DNA from 3 places in the Pseudarthrobacter niigatensis genome. Region 3 is predicted to be linked to each of the others. Evidence: riboswitches for the same ligand, from Rfam matches in the RefSeq annotation. Region 3 holds a riboswitch; each other region holds the start of a gene.
What was found. Region 3 has a riboswitch for thiamine pyrophosphate ahead of J2T23_RS05700 (ECF transporter S component). Riboswitches for the same ligand answer to the same signal wherever they lie in the genome.

Region 1 (7,590 bases), on a different contig from region 3:
GAGGGCGCCCTTCTCCGTCACGTCCACCTGGTGGTAGGCCGTTTCCTTCCGCATCGACTCCAGGGCTTCCTTGCCGGCATCACCTGCCGCGCCGGCAGCAGCGGCGAAGGATGACTCCACCCGCCCGCGCCACTGTTCCGGCGTCCACGGATCCGAGCCGGCGCCCACCAGGGCCAAGCCTTCCGCACGGCCGGCCGCAACAAGGCGGGCCAGGCCCGGCAGGAGGAGCCTGCCGGTGAGGTCGCCCGAGGCGCCGAGGATGAGCAAGGTCTTCACAGTCGTTTGGCTCGTCATTTGGCCAGCATGCCATCTACCGTGCCTGACTTGATACCCTAGGTAGTCGAGTCCCGATCATCTCCTGAAAGAAGTTCACGGCGCGTGTTCAATTCACTCTCTGACCGGTTGACAGCAACCTTCAAGAATCTCCGCGGCAAGGGCCGCCTTACGGAGGCCGATGTTGATGCCACCGTCCGGGAGATCCGCCGTGCCCTTCTGGACGCTGACGTCGCCGTTCCGGTGGTCCGCGAGTTCACCGGGCGCGTCCGCGAACGCGCACTGGGCGCCGAAGTCTCAGGCGCGCTGAACCCCAGCCAGCAGATCGTCAAGATCGTCAACGAGGAACTCGTGGAGATCCTCGGCGGTGAAACCCGGCGGATTCGGCTGGCAAAGAACGGCCCCACCGTCATCATGCTCGCCGGCCTCCAGGGCGCGGGCAAGACCACCCTGGCCGGCAAGCTGTCCAAATGGCTGAAGGCCCAGGGCCACAGCCCCATGCTGGTGGCCTGCGACCTCCAGCGCCCTAACGCCGTCACCCAGCTCCAGGTGGTAGGCCAGCGCGCCAACGTGCCGGTCTTCGCCCCGCACCCCGGAGCCACCTCCACGGAACTGGACCAGCCCGCCGGTGATCCGGTCGCCGTCGCCCGCGCCGGCGTGGAGGAAGCACGCCAGAAGCTGCACGACGTCGTGATCGTTGACACCGCCGGCCGCCTTGGCGTGGACGCCGGGATGATGGAGCAGGCCCGCCAGATCCGCCGCGCCATTGTCCCGAACGAAGTGTTGTTCGTGATCGACTCGATGATTGGCCAGGACGCCGTCAACACGGCGCTCGCGTTCGATGAAGGCGTGAACTTCACGGGCATCGTGCTGTCCAAGCTCGACGGCGATGCCCGGGGTGGTGCCGCGCTGTCCGTTGCGTCGGTCACCGGCAAGCCGGTCATGTTCGCCTCCACCGGTGAAGGCCTGGACGACTTCGAGCTCTTCCACCCGGACCGGATGGCCTCGCGCATCCTGGACATGGGCGACATCCTCACGCTCATCGAACAGGCCGAAAAAGCGTGGGACAAGGACGAAGCTGCCCGGATGGCGAAGAAGTTCGCCGACCAGGAAGACTTCACCCTCGAGGACTTCCTGGCCCAGATGCAGCAGATCCGCAACATGGGCTCCATGAAGAAGATGCTCATGATGATGCCGGGCGCCCAGAACATCCGGCAGCAGCTGGAGCAGTTCGACGAGCGGGAAATCGACCGCGTCGAAGCGATCGTCCGGTCCATGACCCCGCACGAGCGGCTTGCGCCCAAGATCATCAACGGCTCGCGTAGGGCCCGTATTGCCCGTGGTTCCGGCGTACATGTGTCGGAGGTCAACGGCCTGCTGGAGCGCTTCGCCCAGGCCCAAAAGATGATGAAGAAGATGGCCCAGGGCGGCATGCCGGGGATGCCAGGGATGCCCGGCCTTCCCGGAGCCGGGGGCGGCGCGCGGAAGAACGCAAAGAACGCACCCAAGAAGAAGGCAAAATCCGGCAACCCCGCCAAGGCCGCACAGGAGCGCAAGGACGCGGAAGCCCGCCGTGCCAACGCCGCCAAGGCGCTCCCCACCGGCGCCGCGTTCGGCCAGCAGGGCGGCGACTTCGACCCGTCCTCGCTGAACCTCCCCAAGGGCTTCGACAAGTTCCTGGGCAAGTAGGAGTTTCCCAGCATCAGGAAGCGCCAGGTGCCGTTTTGACCGCTCAAGACGACACCTGGCGCTTTTTCGTGGGGATGTCGGCAGCGTGGAATAGGGTTGGGACATGTTCAAGCAGAGGGTAGTTTTCGTGCACGGCGCCGGAAGTTTCGGTGCCGCCGCATGGCCGCGCCAGCACGGCATGGCGCTGTCCTATGACGCCCTGTTCCTCCGCCGGCACGGCTACGATGCCGCCGCGGAGCCGGTGGAATCGTCGTTCACGGAAGATACCGCGATCATCCTGCGGTCCCTGGGCGACGACGGCCGTGGCGCTGCCGGCGGACACGTCGTTGCGCACGCCCAGGGGGCAATCGCCGCCATGATGGCCGCCGTCGAACGCCCGGACCTCGTCTTTTCCCTGACCCTGGTGGAGCCCGCCTGCCTGTCCCTGACGGCGGAACTGCCGGCCACGGCCGCCCACATCCGCCTGATGCAGCCACTGTTCGACGTCCGCCGCCAGCTCAGCGATGACGACTTCCAGCGCGAGTTTGTCCGCCGGATCTACGCCACCGACCTGCAGCAGCCTGCCACCACCGAGGAGAAGCGGTCCGCGCGGCGGCTGCGGCTCCAGGAGCCTTCCTGGGAAGCGCCGTTGCATATTGTTCCCGGCGTCCCCACCTTGGTCCTGACTGGTGGCTGGGAGCCGCTCTACGAGGAAATTGCCGGCTACCTCCGGGAGACCGGCGCCCTGCACCGCGTTGCCGCGGGCGGGCACCGGCCCCAGGACTCCCGGGACGGGGACCGGGCCATCCGCCAGTTCATCAGCGGGGTCGGCAGGAGCCAGCCAGCCCGGGCGTCCTAGCCGTCAGCGGGGACCCGCAGCTCCGGCAGGTAGACCTTGCCGCCGGCTGCCAGGAACTCCTCGCTCTTCCCCCGCATGCCGGAGGCCAGGTACGCCAGCGCCGCCTGCGCGTCCGCTGAGCCATATTCGTCCCGGATGTCCTGGCTGATCCGCATGGAGCAGAACTTCGGACCGCACATGGAGCAAAAGTGCGCCGTCTTGGCCGGTTCGGCCGGTAGCGTCTCATCGTGGAACGACTCCGCGGTCACGGGGTCCAGGGACAGCGCGAACTGGTCCCGCCAGCGGAATTCGAATCTCGCCTTGGACAGCGCGTCATCGCGCTCATGCGCCCCGGGGTGGCCCTTGGCCAGGTCCGCGGCGTGCGCTGCGATCTTGTACGTGATCACGCCCGTTTTCACGTCGTCCTTGTTGGGCAGGCCCAGGTGTTCCTTCGGCGTGACGTAGCAGAGCATGGCTGTGCCGTACCGGGCGATCTCGGTGGCGCCAATGGCCGAGGTGATGTGGTCATACCCGGGCGCCACATCCGTCACCAGGGGCCCCAGGGTATAGAAGGGCGCACCCTTGCACAGCTCCTGCTGCCGCTCCACGTTCTCGCGGACCAGGTGGAAGGGAACATGGCCCGGCCCCTCCACCATCACCTGCACGTCGTACTCCCAGGCCCGCTGCGTCAGTTCGGCGAGGGTGTCCAGCTCAGCGAACTGCGCGGCGTCGTTGGCGTCCGCCGTCGAACCGGGGCGGAGGCCGTCGCCCAGCGAGAAGGCGACGTCGTATTTGGCGAAGATTCCGCACAGCTCGTCGAAGTGCGTGTACAGGAAGTTCTCCTGGTGGTGGGCCAGGCACCAGCCCGCCATGATGGAGCCGCCCCGCGAGACAATACCGGTGACGCGGTTGGCGGTGAGCGGGACATAGCGGAGCAGCACGCCCGCGTGGATGGTCATGTAGTCCACACCCTGTTCGCACTGTTCGATCACGGTGTCCCGGAAGATTTCCCAGGTCAGGGCGTTGGCCTCGCCGTTGACCTTTTCCAAGGCCTGGTAGATGGGGACGGTTCCAATGGGCACCGGGGAGTTGCGGATGATCCACTCCCGCGTGGTGTGGATGTCATCGCCGGTGGACAAGTCCATGACGGTGTCCGCGCCCCACTGGGTTGCCCACTGCAGCTTGTCCACTTCCTCGGCGATCGAACTCGTCACGGCCGAGTTGCCGATGTTCGCGTTGATCTTCACCAGGAAGGCCTTGCCGATGATCATGGGCTCGGATTCCGGATGGTTGATGTTGTTGGGAATGATGGCGCGGCCGGCAGCCACTTCGCTGCGCACCAGTTCCACATCGCAGTTCTCGCGCAGCGCCACGAACCGCATTTCCTGCGTGATGACGCCCTGCCGGGCATAGTGCATCTGCGTCACCGTCCGGCCGTCGACGGCGCGGCGGGGCACGGGCTGCGCGCCCTTCCACTCCGCGGAGGCGGCTCCGCGGCGGACGGCCGAGCGGCCGTCGTCCAGCAGGTTGCGTTCCCTGCCGCTGTAGGCCTCGGTGTCTCCGCGCGCCACGATCCACTCCGCGCGGAAAGGCTCCAGGCCGCGGACGGGGTCGCTTCCCGGCCCCGCCGTCCGGTACGTCCGGAACGGTGCGTTCGGCTGGCCGTTGGGGGACGGCTCAAGGGCAATTTCCGTCACCGGTACCCGGATCCCGGACGCCTCATCCGCGAGGTAGGCGAGGGAATGCGACTTCAACGACTGGGTTTCCGGCGGCATTGACGCGCCACCGGGCACCCTGTCAGACGGCTGGAGGGCAGGGTTCAATTGGGTGTTTTGCGTACTCAAGGGAATACTCACTTCCTTCGCCGGCATTACCCGGACAGGTTCAACGGTCGCAGGCTGCGTCAGCCCGATCTCAGCCCCTGCAAGGGCACCCGTGTGGTCAGGAACGAAGCTACCACAGGCGCCTGGAGCGGCCTTGTCATAATTGCGGTGCTAGCCTGGCCGGGCATCGAAAGGAGCCCCATGGCAGGCATCATCCACTTCCGCGGCCCCGTCCTGACTGCACCGGACACGGTGCGGCACGGGCTCTGGTCCGTGGACGGCAGGCTTACGTTCAGCCGGCCGGCGGCTGCTCCGGACCGGGTTTTGGATGGCTGGGTGCTGCCGGGCTTCGTGGACGCCCACTGCCACATTGGGCTTGGGGCCACTGGTCCGGTCGAGCCCGCGGCGGCCAGGGACCAGGCGGAGGCGGACCTTAGCGCGGGAACCCTGCTGGTCCGGGACGCGGGCTCGCCGGCAGATACCCGCTGGATGCAGGGCGGAGTGGACTTCCCGGTGCTGATCCGGGCCGGGCGCCATATTGCCCGGACGCGCCGCTACCTGCGGGGCTTCGCCGAGGAAGTGGAACCCGAGGGCCTCGTGGAGGCCGTCCGGAAGCAGGCGCGCGACGGCGACGGCTGGGTCAAGCTCGTGGGGGACTGGATTGACCGGAGCGCCGGCGACCTGTCGCCGTCCTTTCCTGCCGCCGTCGTACGCGATGCCGTCCAGGCGGCACACGACGAAGGTGCCCGGGTAACAGCGCACTGCTTCGCCGAAGATACCCTGGACCAGGTGCTGGACGCGGGCATCGACTGCGTCGAGCACGCTACCGGGCTCCTTCCCCGCCACGTGCCCCGGTTCGTGGAGCAGGGCGTACCGATCGTGCCCACGCTCATCAATATCGCCACCTTCCCCGACATTGCTGCGCAGGCGGAGCCCAAGTTCCCGCGTTATGCCGCCCACATGCGCGCCCTCTGGGAAGGCAGGATGGAGCGGGTGGCGCAAGCCCATGCCGCGGGTGTACGCATCTTTGCCGGTACCGATGCCGGCAGCGTGATACGGCACGGCAGGATCACGGACGAAATCCTCGCCCTGCACGGCGCCGGCCTGCCCATGGAGGCGGCCCTGGACGCCGCCTGCTGGGCAGCCCGTGCGTGGCTGGGAGCGGACGGGATGGAGGAGGGTGCCCGCGCCGACGTCGTTGTATGCCGGGAAGACCCGCGGGCGGCACCGGAGACCATTACGGCCCTGGAGCACGTGGTGCTGGGCGGGCGGATTATTCGCTGACAAAATACGGCTCACGGAGGACTTGGAATAAATTGAAGCTTCAAGTAATTTTAACGTGTGAGAGGCCGCCAATGGGACGGCCGCCAATGCTAGGAGCCTTCAATGACCGCATCAGCCAGCAGCCAGGATCTTCTTCCTGCCGACCTCGCCATGGGCACCGTGATGCTCAAGGTGGGCGACATGAAGGTCATGACCGACTACTACCAGTGCGCACTGGGCCTTGAGGTGGTCGCCGAACAGGACGGCGGGCTCTACCTTGGCCGCCTGGGCCGGCCGTTGGTCCACCTTGCGCCGGCTCCCGGACTGCACCTTCCCGGCAGGGGAGAGGCGGGCCTGTTCCACACCGCGCTCCTCTTCGAGGACCAGGCTTCCCTCGCCGCCACCGTCGCCACTGCCGCGCAGTACGAGCCGCGGGCCTTCACCGGCAGTGCCGACCACCTGGTCAGCGAAGCCTTCTACTTCACCGACCCCGAGGGCAACGGCATCGAACTGTACTGGGACCGTCCCCGCAGCAACTGGTCCTGGAACGGGACGGACGTAGTCATGGACAGCCTGGCGCTCCCGCCGCAGCGCTACCTCGAGCAGTACCTCACCGAAGAGTCCCTGGAGGGACAGCGGCAAACGGCCGCCGGCGTGGGACACGTCCACCTCCAGGTTGGCGATGTGCAGACCGCCCGGGATTTCTACGTGGGCACCCTGGGGTTCGAAAAGACCGCAGGCTGGCACGGGCAGGCACTGTTCGTTTCCGCAGGCCGCTACCACCACCACATGGCCATGAACGTCTGGAACAGCCGCGGCGCCGGTCCGCGCAAGGACACCCTTGGGCTTGGCGAGGTGCTCATCGAGGTTCCGTCCGGGGACGACGTCGGAGCGCTGACCGACCGCCTCAAGGTTGCCGGGGTGCCGGCCCACCACACCGGCTGGGAGCTTCGGTTCGAGGATCCGTGGCGCAACCGTATCCGCGTCGCCGTCCGCTGACCGCTGCGGCCTCCTGCGCCACTCCGCGGGAGGCTGGTCCGGCGTGCGAGGGCGGCCCCGCAGCTACTAGGCTGATTCCGTACGGCCGGGCGGCAGGAAGTGTCCGGCGCGCAGTTCCGCCAACGGAAGAAGGACACGAGCCATGGGCTTCACCGAGATCTTTGTCGCCACCCATGACGCCGCGCTGAAACATGCCGGCCTCCTTGATGAAGGCCGCAGCGCCTCCGCGGGGGACACTGCTGCGGTCCGGATTGAGGGAATCAGCGATTTTGAACTGGAGCAGCTTGGCGATCTTGCCGGGACGGCCGTCCATGCCGGCGGAGCCGACTACGAGCTGACGATGGTGGACGTCGCCAGCGACTCCCTCCTCGCCGTTCCGCCGGCCATGGTCCGCGCCCTGGCGGACCTTCTCACTTACGAAACCGAAGGCGAGGGCAACGTCCTGGACGACGTCGCCGAACAGTGGGCCGCCCAGGAGGACATGCCGTTCGGGGCCGCCCAGGCGCGGACGTATGTGCAGCAGCTCGCGGCGCTCGCCGCCGGAATCAATGATTCGGAGCGGACTGGACTCTACGTCTGGTCCGCCTGACCCTCCCGGCCGCGCCCGGGAAACCCTCCCGCTAAGTCACCGGCGGCTGCGCCAAGTCGAAATAACGGCGTTCATCTGGCACAATAAACAGGTACTCGATCTGCGTGGCCCCTCTCTCCGCGTCCGGATCCTGTCCT
Region 2 (7,590 bases), on a different contig from region 3:
CCAGCCGACGATTCCGGTGATGACCAGCAACCAACCAAAGGGCCGGTTACGCGCCATCCGCGGAAGGCTTCCCGCGGCGCTGGTCTGCGGCTCGGCGGCCCGTTCCTGCTGGTGGGCGCTGACGGGAGAGATGCTGGGCATGGGTATGGCGTCCTTTTCGTCCGGTGCTCCTGTGCCTGATTGTAACGCCGCCGGCTGGAGCCCCCACACAGGCAAAGGAACAGCAACGCCCGCTTCCGCTGCGATCCGGCGCGGGTATGAGAGAATGAACATGGCTGGAAGCCGATCCACATTCGGACTCCGGTCCGGTGGTTTGTTCCCAAGACCGCCAATGATGAGCAGGGCAGGCTTCGGATTCTTCCGGCACACCCGCGACTCCATTGGGCGGCACCTGGTTGTAGCACGCAGAACAACGGGTTTTCAGAACATCCGCCGGCTCCCACGGGCTGCCGCACCCCAACGACGGTGCGAACCTGGGAGTATCCACTTGACTTCTGTCAATGCCTGCGGGTGTTGACAATATGTGCCCCAATGGGTGCCGGATGTGGCGGTACGTCAGGGGCAGGAGTGTTGCCACATATGGAGAATGACCAGGAACTCGCCGTTAACGATGAAGCAGCGGCTGCCGCGCCCAAGAGGGCACCGCGGACCCGCCGCAAGGCGGCACCCAAAACCGGGCATGCCCCTGCGGATGCCGTGACCAGCGCACCGGATGCCGATTCGGCCCCCGGTGGAGACCCGGCCGGTCAAGAAACCGCGGTTGAAGCAACCACTGTGGACGCAACCGCTGCCGAAGAAGCCGGCACTGCGCAGAAGGCGCCCGCCCGGCGCACCCGGGCCCGGAAGAAGGCCGACACCGCGGAACCCCTGCCTGCCTTCGCCGCTGACGCGGAGCGTGCTGCCGAAGTGGCGACCGTTGACGCGCCGGCCGCAGTTCCGGACCCCGGCGCCGACGGCCCTGCCGTTCCTGCCCAGGAGGCAACGGCAGATCCCGAAACCAAGCCGGTCCGCCGCCGTCGGGTAGCCACCCGCAAGGCTGCCTCTCCAGCCGCCGCCCCCGCAGCCGACTCCGCGGGAACGGCTGGTGAAACACCTGCCGCCGCAGCCCCGGAGGCAGTGCTGCCGGAGGCCGCTGACCAGATCGCGGAACAGGACGTGGAGCAGGCGAACGTGCCCGCCGGGCAGGAAGCCGTTCCTGCAACGGAAGGGGCCCCGGCACCGGAGCAGCCCACGGAAGCGCCGGCAGTGGAAGACGGCGAGGCCGCCGCTGCCGCCAGCCCCTTCGGCTCGCTGTTCCTGGAACCCGCTTCCCCCACCTCAGTACTCTTCCAGGCCCCGGACCTCAGCACCGTAGTCCGGCCCGCAGCGCCGGCCGCCGCGGAGCCTGAGGAAGAAGAATCCGAAGACGCCGAGGATTCCTCCAGCCGCCGCCGTCGCCGCAGCCGTGGCCGCAGGGGCCGCAGCCGCATCGGTGGTACGGCGGAGGAGGACAACGAGGACAGCGGTTCCGATGCTGAGGACGAGTCCGACGAGGACAACGCAGGCCAGGTGGAAGACGGCGTGACGTCCCGCCGCCGCCGTCGCCGCCGCCGCGGTGACCAGGACCTTGAGCTGACCGGTGGGGAAGACGACGATCCGCCCAACACGGTGACGAGGGTCCGTGCGCCGCGCGCGGTCAGTGAAGCGCCGGTCAACAACCGGGTCACCAGCGTCAAGGGCTCCACCCGCCTTGAGGCCAAGAAGCAGCGCCGCCGCGAATCCCGCGACACCGGCCGCCGCCGCACGGTGATCACCGAAGCCGAGTTCCTGGCCCGCCGCGAATCCGTGGACCGCCAGATGATCGTGCGCCAGCGCGATGACAGAATCCAGATCGGCGTCCTCGAAGACGGCGTCCTGGCAGAGCACTTCGTGTCCAAGACCCAGCAGGATTCCTTGATCGGCAACGTGTACCTGGGCAAGGTCCAGAACGTGCTGCCATCCATGGAAGCGGCGTTCGTGGACATCGGGCGCGGCCGCAATGCCGTCCTGTACGCCGGCGAGGTCAACTGGGAAGCCGTCAACCTTGAGGGCAAGCAGCGGCGCATTGAGAACGCGCTCAAGTCCGGCGACACCGTGCTGGTCCAGGTCACCAAGGACCCGGTGGGCCACAAGGGTGCCCGCCTCACCAGCCAGATCTCGCTGCCCGGCCGCTACCTGGTGTACGTCCCCGGCGGTTCCATGACGGGCATCTCCCGGAAGCTGCCCGACGTCGAACGCAACCGGCTCAAGCGCATCCTCAAGGACCGCCTTCCCGAGCACGCCGGCGTCATTGTCCGCACCGCCGCCGAGGGCGCTTCCGAGGAAGAGCTCACGCACGACATCAACCGGCTGCGCGCCCAGTGGGAAGGCATCGAAAGCCAGTCCACCTCCACCAAGATCCTGGCCCCCGAGCTCCTCTACGGCGAACCCGACCTGACCATCAAGGTGGTCCGTGACGTCTTCAACGAGGACTTCTCCAAGCTCATCGTTTCCGGCGAGGAGGCCTGGGACACCATCGAGGCCTACGTCACCTACGTGGCGCCGGACCTTGTGGGCCGGCTCGAGAAGTGGACCAAGGACCAGGACATCTTCTCCGCCTGGCGAATCGACGAACAGATCCACAAAGCCCTCGAACGGAAGGTCTTCCTGCCCTCCGGCGGCTCCCTGGTGATCGACCGCACCGAGGCCATGACCGTGGTGGACGTCAACACGGGCAAGTTCACCGGCAGCGGCGGCAACCTCGAGGAAACCGTCACCAAGAACAACCTCGAAGCGGCCGAGGAAGTGGTGCGCCAGCTGCGGCTGCGCGACATCGGCGGCATCATCGTGATCGACTTCATCGACATGGTGCTCGAATCCAACCGCGACCTGGTCCTGCGCCGCCTGGTTGAGTGCCTGGGCCGCGACCGGACCAAGCACCAGGTTGCCGAAGTGACCTCACTCGGACTGGTCCAGATGACGCGCAAGCGCATGGGCACCGGCCTGCTGGAGGTGTTCGGCGAGCAGTGCGAGGCCTGCGCCGGCCGGGGCGTCGTGACCCACGACGACCCCGTGGAGCACCGCCGGGCCAACACGGTGGCGGCCGAGCACCACGTCCAGCGCACCGACAACCGGCCCGAAACCCGTGCGGAGGCCCGCCCGGAAGCGCAGCGGAACGACGCCCAGCCCGGCGTCCGGTCCGAACGCAAGCGGCGGCGGGGACGCGGCGGCCAGCAGCCCGAGGCTGCCCCGGCACCTGCCGTCCATGTCCACACCGTCCAGCCGGACCCGTCCGACGCCGAGCGGCACGCCAAGGCGGAGGCAACCAGGCTTGCCCTGGCGAACATCGCCGCTGCCGCCCATGCGGCCCACCTGCACGACGACGAGGTAGCGGCTGCCCGGCAGGTGCCGGCCGCGGAGCCTGCGCAGGTACCCGTTGAGGAGAAGCACGACGCCGATGCCCCGGCACGTCCCGCAGCCGTCCTCACGTTCGGCGGCGAGGAAGTCCCGCTTCCGTTCGTGGAGCACGCCGGGGAACAGCATCCGAAGCCTGCCCTGACGCTGGACCGGCTTGCGGAAGCATTCGCACACCTGGGCCAGCCGGCTTCCCCTGTGGGGCATGCGCCTGCCAATCAGGCAGAGGCTCTGCAGGCAGCAGAAGAGGCAGCACCGGAGCAGCCGGCCGGCGCAGGGGCGGCGGGAGCCCGCGCCGGTGCCGCTCCTGAGGCGTCCCCTGAAAAGGACTATTCGGACCACACGCTGGAGCAGTCCCGGCAGCGCCGCCCCCGGCGCCACCGGGCCGCCAGCCGTGCCCAGGGTGCCGCCAACGAGACCGCCGTCCAGCACCATGAAAACGTCCAGGCTGATGCCGGTGGGCACTCGCACGCAGCGAAGGCCCCCGAACCCGCGAAGGACCAGCCGGAACCGCGGAAGGCGGCCGAGGAACCCATCATCCTCGGCGTCGGGGTGCCTGCCTCGGAACTCTAGGCACAGGAGCTTCCAGCCAGGAATCCCCGTCCTGCGCATCGGTCCACCCGGATTACCGGGGGTACCGTGCGGGGCGGGGATTCCTGCCGTTGCGGGATGGCCCATTTTTGCGGCGGCCGTTGTTACCTTTTTCCGGGTGCGGCGCACGGGCTAGGGTAGGAACCGACACGGGGTGCCGCGCAGCAGGCCGGCTGAGATCCAGACCCGTTGAACCTGTCCGGCTAGTACCGGCGAAGGGATGTCTCTTGTCTTCGACCCTTTCCATGCCCCTGCCAGCTTCCTCCGCCGCCGGCACCGGGCTGCCAACCGGCCGGGAAGTCCCGCGGGTCCTGTCCATCGCCGGCTCCGACCCGTCCGGGGGCGCAGGCATCCAGGCCGACCTGAAAAGCATTGCCGCCCACGGCGGTTACGGCATGGCTGCCATCACGGCGCTGACGGCGCAGAACACGTGCGGTGTACAGGCAGTCCACGTTCCTCCCGCAGCCTTCCTGGCACAGCAGCTGGACGCGGTCAGCGATGATATCTCCATTGACGCCGTCAAGATCGGCATGCTGGGGGACGAGGCCGTGATCCGCACTGTCCGGCACTGGCTGGAGAAGGTCCGTCCCGCCGTCGTTGTCCTGGACCCGGTGATGGTGGCCACCAGCGGCGACCGGCTGCTGAAAGAGTCCGCCGAGGCCGCCCTCCGGGACATCTTGCCCCTGGCCCACCTCATTACGCCCAACCTGCCGGAGCTTGCCATGCTGGTGGGCGCGGATCCAGCAGACAGCTGGGCGGCAGCGCTGGAGCAGGGGAGGCGCCTGGCGGATGCCACCGGCGCCACCATCCTTGTCAAGGGCGGGCACCTGGCGGGTGCGGACTGCCCGGATGCGCTGGTCAATACGGCAGGCCTCCTGCCAGGGGAAGTGGTGGAGGTGCAGGGAAACCGCATCGACACGCGCAACAGCCACGGCACCGGCTGTTCCCTGTCCTCCGCGATAGCCACCGTCCAGGCACGCCTTGGCGACTGGGAGGCATCGCTCCGAACGGTCAAGCCATGGCTTGCCGGCGCCCTTGAGAAGTCGGAGCAGCTTGAAGTGGGCCGGGGAAACGGCCCCGTGCACCATTTCCACCACGTGCGGCCGGCCCTCGCGGAAGGCGCTTTCGCTGCCCGGCTGTGGACGGAAGCCCAGCAGGACCTGGCCGACATCTACGCCCTGGACTTCATCCACGGCCTGGCCACCGGGGACCTGGCCGAGAAGGATTTCGCCTACTACCTGGCGCAGGATGCCCTGTACCTGAACGGCTACTCCCGGGTCCTTGCCCGGGCGAGTGCCCTGGCCCCGTCAGAAGGGGAGCAGCTGTTCTGGGCCGGATCATCGCAGCAATGCCTGGAAGTGGAGTCGGAGCTGCACCGCTCGTGGCTCAGCACCCGCCCCGCCCAGGGCGGACTCGGCCCCGTCACCAAGGCCTACGTGGACCACCTCACCGCAGCATCGGCGTCGGGAAGCTACGCCGTCCTGGCCGCCGCCGTCCTGCCCTGCTTCTGGCTTTACGCCGAAGTCGGGGAAAAGCTGCACGCCCGGTTCCTTGCCTCGGGAGAGCCGGGCGGCCACGCCTACGCAGCATGGCTCCGGACCTACGCGGACGAGGGCTTCGCCGAGGCCACCCGCCGCGCCATCGCCATCGTGGACGCAGCAGGGCGGAGGGCCTCCGACCACGAACGCGCGGCGATGGTGACTGCGTTCAAGCAGTCCTGCCGCCTGGAAGTGGAATTCTTCGACGCGCCGAGGTTGCATTCCTGAACCCTGTGGGCAGCGCCGCCGCTATGATGGAGTCCATGGTTGCGGTGCTGCCTGTCGGAGTGTGGTTACTACCACACCCGGGCCGCCGGAACCAGCCTCATTTGCGGCCGTAGATGGATTTAGCGTATTCTGGATCTTCGGTGCTTACGCCAACACTTGGGTTATGACCCCACGGCGTTGAGGCACAGCGCGAACCCTGGCTTTTTTGAGTCGGTTCCGCACGCAAATTTTGTAATAAACGTCGAGAGAAGTGAGTTCCCAAGTGGTGTACGCGATTGTCCGCGCAGGCGGCCGCCAAGAGAAGGTTTCCGTTGGAGACTTCGTTACCCTGAACCGCGTCGCCGGTGGAGCCGGCAGCACCATTGAGCTGCCCGCACTGCTCCTGGTTGATGGTGACAAGGTCACCTCCGCCGCCGCTGACCTGGCCAAGGTAACTGTTACGGCTGAAATCCTCCAGGACCTGCGTGGTCCTAAGATTGTCATCCAGAAGTTCAAGAACAAGACCGGCTACAAGAAGCGCCAGGGTCACCGCCAGGAACTGACCAAGGTCAAGATCACCGGCATCAAGTAACCACCGGTTACTGTTCAGGTATTTCAACAGATTCCCCAGAATTTAGAGGCAGGCATTTCAGATGGCACATAAAAAGGGCGCGAGCTCCACTCGCAACGGTCGCGATTCCAACGCTCAGTACCTCGGCGTCAAGCGCTTCGGCGGCCAGGTTGTTTCCGCCGGCGAGATCATCGTCCGCCAGCGTGGCACCCACTTCCACCCCGGCGCCGGCGTTGGCCGTGGCGGTGACGACACCCTGTTCGCACTGACCCCGGGCGCCGTTGAATTCGGCACCCGCCGCGGTCGTCGCGTAGTCAACATCGTTGCTGCTGCAGCTGCAGAGTAACAACCAGTTCTGAAGCGGTGGAGCGGGCCTGAGGGTCCGCTCCACTGTTCTTTTAACAGCATTACAATCGATGTGGCGTCCCCGGGCGCCCCATAAACAGCACCTGAGGAGATCCACGTGGCCAGCTTTGTAGACCGGGTAGTACTGCATGTATCCGGCGGAACCGGCGGCCATGGTTGCGTCTCCGTCCACCGCGAGAAGTTCAAGCCACTCGGCGGTCCCGACGGCGGGAACGGCGGCAACGGCGGCGACGTGATCCTGCGCGTGGACCACCAGACCACTACGCTCCTCGACTACCACCACGCACCGCACCGGCACGCGAGCAACGGCGGTCCCGGCATGGGCGACTGGCGCGGCGGCAAGAACGGCGAGACCCTGATCCTCCCCGTTCCGGACGGCACGGTGGTCAAGACCAAGGACGGCGAAGTCCTGGCCGATCTCGTGGGGGAAGGCGCCGAGTTCGTGGCAGCCGCCGGCGGCCTGGGCGGGCTCGGCAACGCTGCCCTGTCCTCACAAAAGCGCCGCGCCCCCGGCTTCGCGCTGCTCGGCATCGAGGGGGATTCCCGGGACATCGTCCTGGAACTCAAGAGCATTGCCGACATCGCGCTGGTGGGCTTCCCGTCAGCGGGCAAGTCCAGCTTGATTGCAGCCATGTCCGCCGCCCGGCCCAAGATCGCCGACTACCCGTTCACCACCCTGGTTCCCAACCTCGGCGTGGTGCAGGCCGGCGACGTACGGTTCACCATCGCCGACGTACCCGGCCTCATCGAGGGCGCCAGTGAGGGGCGGGGCCTGGGCCACAACTTCCTCCGCCACGTCGAGCGCTGTGCGGCCCTGGTCCACGTGCTGGACTGCGGCACCCTTGAATCGGACCGGGACCCGCTCACGGACCTCGCCATCATCGAGGTTGAGCTGGAGAAGTACGC
Region 3 (7,590 bases):
GCTGGACGACGCTGCCGTCTGGATCACCGGCCGGACCCAGCGCGGTTCCCTGTACTTCTACCTCGCAGTGATCCTGAGCGTGGCATTCGTCCTGCCACTGGTGGCCATACTCCTGGGCGGCAACGCACTCCCGCCGAACGTCTACCTGGTGGACCCGAATTCGCCACTGCAGCTGGTGGCCGGCGCGGGCATCGTCATCGGCGCCTTGGCGGCCGTCAAGGCCAACAAGCGTTTCCTTGCGGTGCTGATGGTCTCCGTAACCGGCTACGGCATCGCGCTGGTGTTCGCCCTGCAGGGTGCCCCGGACTTGGCCCTGACCCAGATGCTGGTGGAAACCATCATCCTGGTGGCCTTCGTCCTGGCCATGCGCAGGCTGCCTCCCGAACTGCGCGACCGCACCGGCGGAAAATACCGCGTACTTCGCGTCATCATCGGTGCCGGCTTCGGCGTCACCATGGTATTCGCGGCCATTTTCGCCATGGGTGCCAGGACGGCCATCCCGGTGTCACTGCAGTTCCCGCAGCTCGCCTACGAAGGTGGTGGCGGCCTGAACGTGGTCAACGTGACCCTGGTGGACATCCGCGCCTGGGACACGTTCGGCGAGATCAGCGTCCTGGCACTGGCCGCCACCGGCGTGGCAAGCCTGATCTTCGTGCGCGGCCGCGGCGACCGGCTCCAGGCATCCGCGAGCGTTGCGGCGGGCACGGTGGGCAGGCATCCCGGGGTGGACCCCGGCTCCCGCGACGCTGCAGCCCTGGCCATCAGCCGGAGGTTTGCGGCCTCCACCCGGGACGCCTGGATTGTGGCCGGCCGGACCCTGGCCCCGGAACGCCGCTCCATCATCTTCGAGGTGGTCACGCGGCTGATCTTCCACTCCATGATCATCTTCTCGCTCTACCTGCTGCTGGCGGGGCACAACCTGCCCGGCGGCGGATTCGCCGGTGGCCTTACCGCCGGCCTGGCCCTGACCATCCGCTACCTGGCAGGCGGCCGCTTCGAGCTTCGGGAGGCTGCGCCCTTGAGCCCGGGGGCGCTCCTGGGCATCGGTCTGGCACTCGCAGCCGCCTCGGGCATGGCGCCGCTGCTGCTGGGCGGGCAGGTGTTCCAGTCCGCCATCATCCAGGTCTGGCTGCCCGTGTTCGGGGACATCAAGTTCGTCACCTCCACCATCTTCGATATCGGCGTATACGTCGTGGTGGTGGGCCTGGTGCTTGACGTGCTGCGCAGCCTGGGAGCCGAGATCGATGAGCACTTGGAGGAACAGTCCGGGCCCGGTGCACAGGAGCCGGAACGGTCCCAGGAAGCTGGCCAGGAGCCTGGCGTTGCCGGGGACGGGCAGGGCACCGGGGAGCTGGAACAGGAACCGGACGGGATTCCTGCCGAGACCACCGCAAGGGGACACGCATGAGCGTCAACCTGACCCTGCTGATTGTCATGGGAGCCCTGTACGCCTGCGGCATCTACCTGATCCTGGAACGCAGCCTCACGAGGGTGCTGCTGGGGCTGATGCTGCTGGCCAACGCCACCAACCTGCTGATCCTGGCCACCGGGGGATACGCGGGACTGGCGCCGCTCTTCAGCAAGGACACGCCCGCCCGGGACTACAACGATCCGCTGCCGCAGGCACTGATCCTGACCTCGATCGTGATTTCCTTCGCGGTCACCGCCTTCATGCTGGGCATCATCTACCGCACCTGGGTGCTGGCCCGCCAGGACGACATCCAGGACGACGCCGAGGACCTCCGGGTGGCAGTGACCCCCAGCTTTGATGCCGAGGATGACGCCGAAGTCCCCGCGGAAACTTCAGAGTTCCCGCTCACCATGCTCGGTTCCGACGGCAAGGATGTTTCGGACCGCGGTGCTTCCGGCCGGGACACGGACCGGGACGCGGACCGGGTGGCCACGCTGGTGGCAGGCGGCCGGGAAATGCCCGCCGAACATGCTGCCGCGGAGGAAAAGCCAGGCTCCCTCAATGTTGACCACAGCCCGGAAGGAGGCGGAAAGTGAACATCGCAAGCTTTGCCCCGCTCGCCGTCGTACTTCCCATCCTGGGCGCCGCCCTGACCTTCCTGCTGATCCGGCACTCCCGGGCCCAGAGGGCGGTGAGCATTGGCCTGCTGTCACTGACGCTGGCACTTGAGTGCCTCCTGCTGGCGTCGGCTTGGAACGGCGGCACGGCCGCGGTGACCATCGGTGGCTGGATCCCGCCGTTTGGCATCGTCATGGTGGTGGACCAGTTCTCCTCCCTGATGCTGGTGGTCTCCTCAGCCGTCAGCCTTGCGGTGCTCGTATACGCCACAGGCCAGGGCATGGCCGACGGCGACCGCGACGCGCCGGTGTCCATCTTCCACCCCACCTACCTGATCCTGGTGGCCGGGGTGTCCAACGCGTTCCTGTCCGGGGACCTCTTCAACCTCTATGTCGGCTTCGAGATCCTGCTGACTGCAAGCTACGTGCTGATGACCCTGGGCGGCACCGGGCCGCGGATCCGCGCCGGCGTCACCTATGTGGTGGTGTCCGTCGTGTCCTCGGTGCTGTTCCTGATTGCCATCGCCATGGTCTACGGGGCCACCGGGACCGTGAACATGGCGGACCTTGCCATCAAGCTGGGCGAACTGGACCAGGGCACCAAAACCCTGCTGCACGTGATGCTCCTGGTGGCCTTCGGCATCAAGGCCGCCGTCTTCCCCTTGTCCTTCTGGCTTCCCGACTCCTACCCGACCGCTCCGGCACCGGTCACGGCCGTGTTCGCGGGCCTGCTGACCAAGGTGGGTGTCTACGCGATGGTCCGCACCGAGACACTGCTGTTCCCCGGCGATACGTTGAACACGCCGCTGATGGTGGTGGCGCTGCTGACCATGCTTGTGGGCATCCTCGGTGCCCTGGCCCAAAGCGACATCAAGCGCCTCCTCTCGTTCACCCTGGTCAGCCACATCGGCTACATGGTGTTCGGGCTGGCCATGTCCTCGGCTGTTGGGCTGGCGGCGGCGGTCTTCTACGTGGCGCACCACATCACCATCCAGACCAGCCTCTTCCTGGTCACCGGCCTCATCGAACGGCGCGGCGGCAGCTCGTCCGTGGACCGGCTGGGCGGACTCGCCAAGCTCTCACCCATGCTGGCGCTGCTGTTCTTCATCCCCGGGATGAACCTGGCCGGCATCCCGCCGTTCTCCGGATTCCTGGGCAAGGTTGGCCTGCTGCAAGCCGGCGTGGAGCTGGGCACGCCGCTGGCCTACGCGCTGGTGATCGGCGGCGTGGTGACCAGCCTCCTGACGCTTCTGGCCATCGCCCGGGTGTGGAACCGTGCGTTCTGGCGGAAGCCGGAGGACGCCGAGCACCCCGACCCCGTGCTCCTTGCCACTCCCGCTGCGAGGGTCTCCGGGCCGGGAGCCAAGGTGAACAACACGGTGACCCTCCTGCCGCGCACCATGGTGGGCTCCACGGCCGCCCTGGTGGTGCTCGGTGTTGCCCTGACCGTCTTCGCCGGACCATTGTTCGCACTTTCGGACCGGGCAGCCCGGGACATGCTTGACCGGACGCCGTACATCCAGGCGGTGCTGGGCGAGGGCATCGCCGTTCCCGGCGCCACCGCGGCGGGAGGAGGACGATGAGCCGTAAACGCATTTCACTGCGCCAGGAACTGCCGCTCCTGGTCTGGCTGGTGATTGTGTGGGGCGCCCTGTGGCAGGATTTCAGCCCCGGCAACCTCCTCTTCGGGACCCTGCTGGCCGTGGGCGTGGCCCGGCTCTTCTACCTCCCGCCGGTGGAGCTCAGCGGCCGGTTCAATATTCTCCACGCCGTGCCGTTTGCGCTGGCGTTCGTGGGCAAGGTGGTGGTGGCCAGCGCGCAGGTCCTGTATCTGGCAGCTGTCCGCGGCCCCAAGGTGACCAATGCCGTGGTCGCGGTGAAACTGCGCAGCCACCAGGACCTGATCGTCACTGCCACGGGACACGTGATTTCCCTGATCCCGGGTTCCCTGGTGGTGGACGTGGACCGTTCCACGTCCACGCTGTACCTGCACGCACTCAACATCACCTCCAAGAAGGACGTGGAAGGCCTGCGGAACGAGGTCCGCTCCATTGAAGCGGGCCTGATCCGCATCATGGGCACCGCGGATGAACTGGAAGAGGTCCGTATGGAGGCCGGCGCATGATGCCCGTTGTCCTGGCTGTCACAGCCGTCATTTTCTCGCTGGCGGCCGCCGGTGCCATCATCCGGATCGCCCGTGGCCCGTCGCTGCTGGACCGGGTGCTGGCTGCCGACGTGCTGCTCGCAATCCTTGCCGGGGCGCTATGCATCGATATGGCGGTGAACCGGCACCTGAACAACCTGATGCTGGTGGTGGCCATCTCCGTCATCGGGTTCATCGGTTCCGTGACCGTAGCCCGGTTCGTGGCAGACAGGAGGGTCAAGCCCAATGAATCCTGACTTCTTCCGGCCCGACGCCTGGATCGACCTCGCCTCCGCCGTGTTCATGGTGGTGGGTGCCCTCATGTCCCTGGGCGCCGCGATAGGCCTGCTGCGGTTCCCGGACCTCCTGAGCCGCATGCACGCCGCCACGAAGCCGCAGGTGCTGGGGCTCTTCCTGCTGCTGGCGGCCATCGGGCTGCAGCTGCGGACGTGGTGGGTGTGGCCGGTCCTGGTGGTGGCGTGGATCTTCCAACTCCTCACGGTGCCCGTGTCCGCCCACATGGTGGGCCGTGCCGGCTACCGCACCAAGCACCTGCACCGGGAACTGCTCACCACCGATGAACTGGAAGCCGTGGTGCAAAAAGCCGCCGCCGAGACTGCCCGGAAGGACAGCCCCGACGACGGCCGGTAACGCTGGGGCACGACGCTAGACGATGTCCTGGGTCTTCGCGAAGCGGGTGATGGCGCGCTGGGTGCCGCGGTTGGCCAGGACCTGGATGATGGCACTGACCGACGCCGAGATCAGCGCAAAGGTCAGCGCCGAACGCAGGCTGGTGGGTACGTCCTCGTGTTTGCCGGTGGGCGGCTTCTGTCCGGTGGTCTTTTCCCAGATGGCATTGACCAGTTTGGTACCGGCGAGGCCTGCGCCGAGGCTCACGCCCGTCCCGAGCAGTTTGATGAGAAGGTTCATTCCAGGTACTCCTTGCGGGCGGAAAACGGACTGCTCCCAGCCTAGCCGGTCATATCCGGGTGATTGGCGCCGGCAGCCCGCAATCCAGCCCGGCCAGGTGTAAACTTGACCACGCCCAACCGGGCACAACAACAAGCGTTACCCACACCAAAAGCAACACTAAAAACGACAGGGGAGCGCCGCCGTCGGACAACCTGGCATTAGCCGGGCACCGCAGGTGGGCGCTGAGAGTGCGGACAGCCGCAGACCCTCGAACCTGATCCGGTTAGTACCGGCGCAAGGGAGTCGAGTTCTCAAAGTGTCGCGGTTCCACGGCCACAGGCCGCCGGCCGGGTCCACTTTCCCCTCCTGTTTCCCAGGAGGACCACATGAGTACTGCAGCAATCAAGAAGACCACCAGCAAGTCCTGGCGCGTCGTGGACATCGTCGTCGCCGCGCTGGTGGCCATCGCAGGCGGCGTTATTTTCTGGGCATGGGACCAGGGTGCCGCCGCCCTGTCCGCCCCCATGAACGCAGCCTACCCACCCCTGACCGGCCTGCTCGCCGGGGGCTGGATGATTCCCGGCGTGCTGGGAATGCTGATCATCCGCAAGCCCGGGGCGGCCCTGTTCTGCGAAACCGTCGCCGCCACCGGCGAACTGCTGATGGGTTCCCAGTACGGCGCCTCGGTCCTGTTCTCCGGTTTCATCCAGGGCCTGGGCGCGGAAATCATCTTCGCAATCTTCGTCTACCGCAAGTTCAACCTGCCCGTGTCCCTGCTGGCAGGCGCCGCGGCCGGATTCTTCTGCGGCCTGAACGATTCGTTTGCACCGTGGGGCTGGAACATCGCCTACTCCGGCGCCGACAAGCTGGCCTACATTGTCCTCACCACCATTTCCGGGGCCATCCTTGCGGGTGCCCTGGCCTGGGTTGCCACCCGCGGCCTGGCACGCACCGGGGTGCTGAGCTCCTTCGCGTCCCGCAAGGCCGCAACGGAGCCCGTCTTCTCCTGATGGCACCCACCCAGGACTCCGGCGCGGTCCGCCCCGCCGCCGTCACCGCCCGTGGCTGGGGCTGGCGGCATGCCGGCCGGGCCAAACCCGCCGTCCACGGCCTTGACCTGGACATCGCCCCCGGGGAGCGGGTGCTCCTGCTCGGCCCCTCCGGCGCAGGGAAGTCCACGCTGCTGCACGCGCTGGCCGGCGTCCTGGGAGACATCGACGACGACGGCGAATCAGGCGACGCCGACGAGTCCGGTTCGCTCCGGGTGGACGGAGCCGCGCCCCGCGCCCAGCGCGGCCGCGCCGGCCTGATGCAGCAGGACCCCGAAACGCAGGTGGTCCTCTCCCGGGTGGGGGACGACGTCGCCTTCGGCGCCGAAAACCTCGCGGTGCCCCGCGCCGCGATCTGGCCCCGGGTGCACGCGGCGCTTGCCGACGTCGGACTCTCCCACCTCCCGCTGGACCACCCGACGTCGGCCCTGTCCGGCGGGCAAAAGCAGCGCTTGGCGCTGGCGGGCATCCTGGCGATGCGCCCCGGCCTGATCCTGCTGGACGAACCCACCGCCAACCTCGACCCGGACGGCGTCCTGGAGGTCCGCGACGCCGTGGCCCGCTGCCTGGACAAGACCGGGGCCACCCTTGTGGTGGTGGAGCACCGGGTTTCCGTCTGGAAGGACCTGGTGGACCGGATCATTGTCCTGCAGCCGGGCTCGGCCTCGGATCCCGCCGTGCTCCTGGACGGCCCGCCGGACCGTGTGCTCAGTGAGGCGAGGACCATGCTGGCCGCTGCCGGCGTGTGGGTGCCCGGGTATGTGCCCGCGACCCGTCCCCGCGCCGCCGTCCCGGCCGCGGGAACGGGGAACCTGTTGTTGGCCGCTGAGCAGCTTGCCGTGTCCCGCGGACGCGCCCGCCGGCAGGGCTTTCGGAAGATTCCGCCGGTGCCGGTCCAGGAGGACGTGGCTGCACAGGTCCGCGCCGGGCAGGCCCTGGCCATCACCGGTCCCAACGGTGCCGGCAAGTCAACCTTCGCCCTGACCCTGGCCGGTCTGCTGGAGCCCGTGGCGGGGAAGGTTTCAGCCACGCTGGACCTCAGCCGCGGCGCCGGCATCGACCCCTACAAGTGGAAGGCCCAGCAGCTGATCTCGCGGGTGGGCACGGTGTTCCAGGAGCCGGAACACCAGTTCGTCACCGGGAAGGTACTGGACGAACTGCAGTTCGGCCCGCGGCACCTGGGGCACGGCGCGGACAGGGTGGACGAACTGCTGGAGCGCCTGCGGCTCACCCAGCTGGTGGACGCCAACCCCTACACGCTCTCCGGCGGGGAAAAGCGGCGCCTCTCCGTGGCCACCGTCCTTGCCGCCAGCCCCCAGGTGCTGATCCTGGACGAGCCCACGTTCGGGCAGGATGCCAATACCTGGGCCGAACTCGCATCATTCCTGTCCGAGCTTCTGGATGCGGGTACGGCGGTGGTTTCCGTGACCCATGACGCGGAGTTCACCTCGGCCCTGG

Region 1: it holds a riboswitch for thiamine pyrophosphate, as region 3 does, so the genes downstream of both, thiC (phosphomethylpyrimidine synthase ThiC) here and J2T23_RS05700 (ECF transporter S component) in region 3, are expected to answer to the same signal.
Region 2: it holds a riboswitch for thiamine pyrophosphate, as region 3 does, so the genes downstream of both, thiD (bifunctional hydroxymethylpyrimidine kinase/phosphomethylpyrimidine kinase) here and J2T23_RS05700 (ECF transporter S component) in region 3, are expected to answer to the same signal.

The regions. Positions count from the first base shown of each region.
Region 1 is NZ_JAUSTB010000002.1:461,755-469,344, forward strand. Features, by position in the region: gene J2T23_RS05160 (glucose-6-phosphate dehydrogenase) at 1-294, opposite strand, end outside; gene ffh (signal recognition particle protein) at 379-1,962, shown strand; gene J2T23_RS05170 (alpha/beta fold hydrolase) at 2,066-2,800, shown strand; gene thiC (phosphomethylpyrimidine synthase ThiC) at 2,797-4,623, opposite strand; TPP riboswitch at 4,619-4,726, opposite strand; gene J2T23_RS05180 (amidohydrolase family protein) at 4,804-5,886, shown strand; gene J2T23_RS05185 (VOC family protein) at 5,989-6,864, shown strand; gene J2T23_RS05190 (hypothetical protein) at 7,007-7,453, shown strand.
Region 2 is NZ_JAUSTB010000001.1:61,632-69,221, forward strand. Features, by position in the region: gene J2T23_RS00315 (vitamin K epoxide reductase family protein) at 1-141, opposite strand, end outside; gene J2T23_RS00320 (Rne/Rng family ribonuclease) at 580-3,984, shown strand; TPP riboswitch at 4,143-4,240, shown strand; gene thiD (bifunctional hydroxymethylpyrimidine kinase/phosphomethylpyrimidine kinase) at 4,248-5,768, shown strand; gene rplU (50S ribosomal protein L21) at 6,031-6,339, shown strand; gene rpmA (50S ribosomal protein L27) at 6,401-6,664, shown strand; gene obgE (GTPase ObgE) at 6,782-7,590, shown strand, end outside.
Region 3 is NZ_JAUSTB010000003.1:95,126-102,715, forward strand. Features, by position in the region: gene J2T23_RS05665 (Na+/H+ antiporter subunit A) at 1-1,408, shown strand, start outside; gene J2T23_RS05670 (Na(+)/H(+) antiporter subunit C) at 1,405-2,007, shown strand; gene J2T23_RS05675 (Na+/H+ antiporter subunit D) at 2,004-3,611, shown strand; gene J2T23_RS05680 (Na+/H+ antiporter subunit E) at 3,608-4,153, shown strand; gene J2T23_RS05685 (MrpF/PhaF family protein) at 4,150-4,428, shown strand; gene mnhG (monovalent cation/H(+) antiporter subunit G) at 4,418-4,822, shown strand; gene J2T23_RS05695 (DUF4235 domain-containing protein) at 4,838-5,101, opposite strand; TPP riboswitch at 5,262-5,402, shown strand; gene J2T23_RS05700 (ECF transporter S component) at 5,470-6,093, shown strand; gene J2T23_RS05705 (ABC transporter ATP-binding protein) at 6,093-7,590, shown strand, end outside.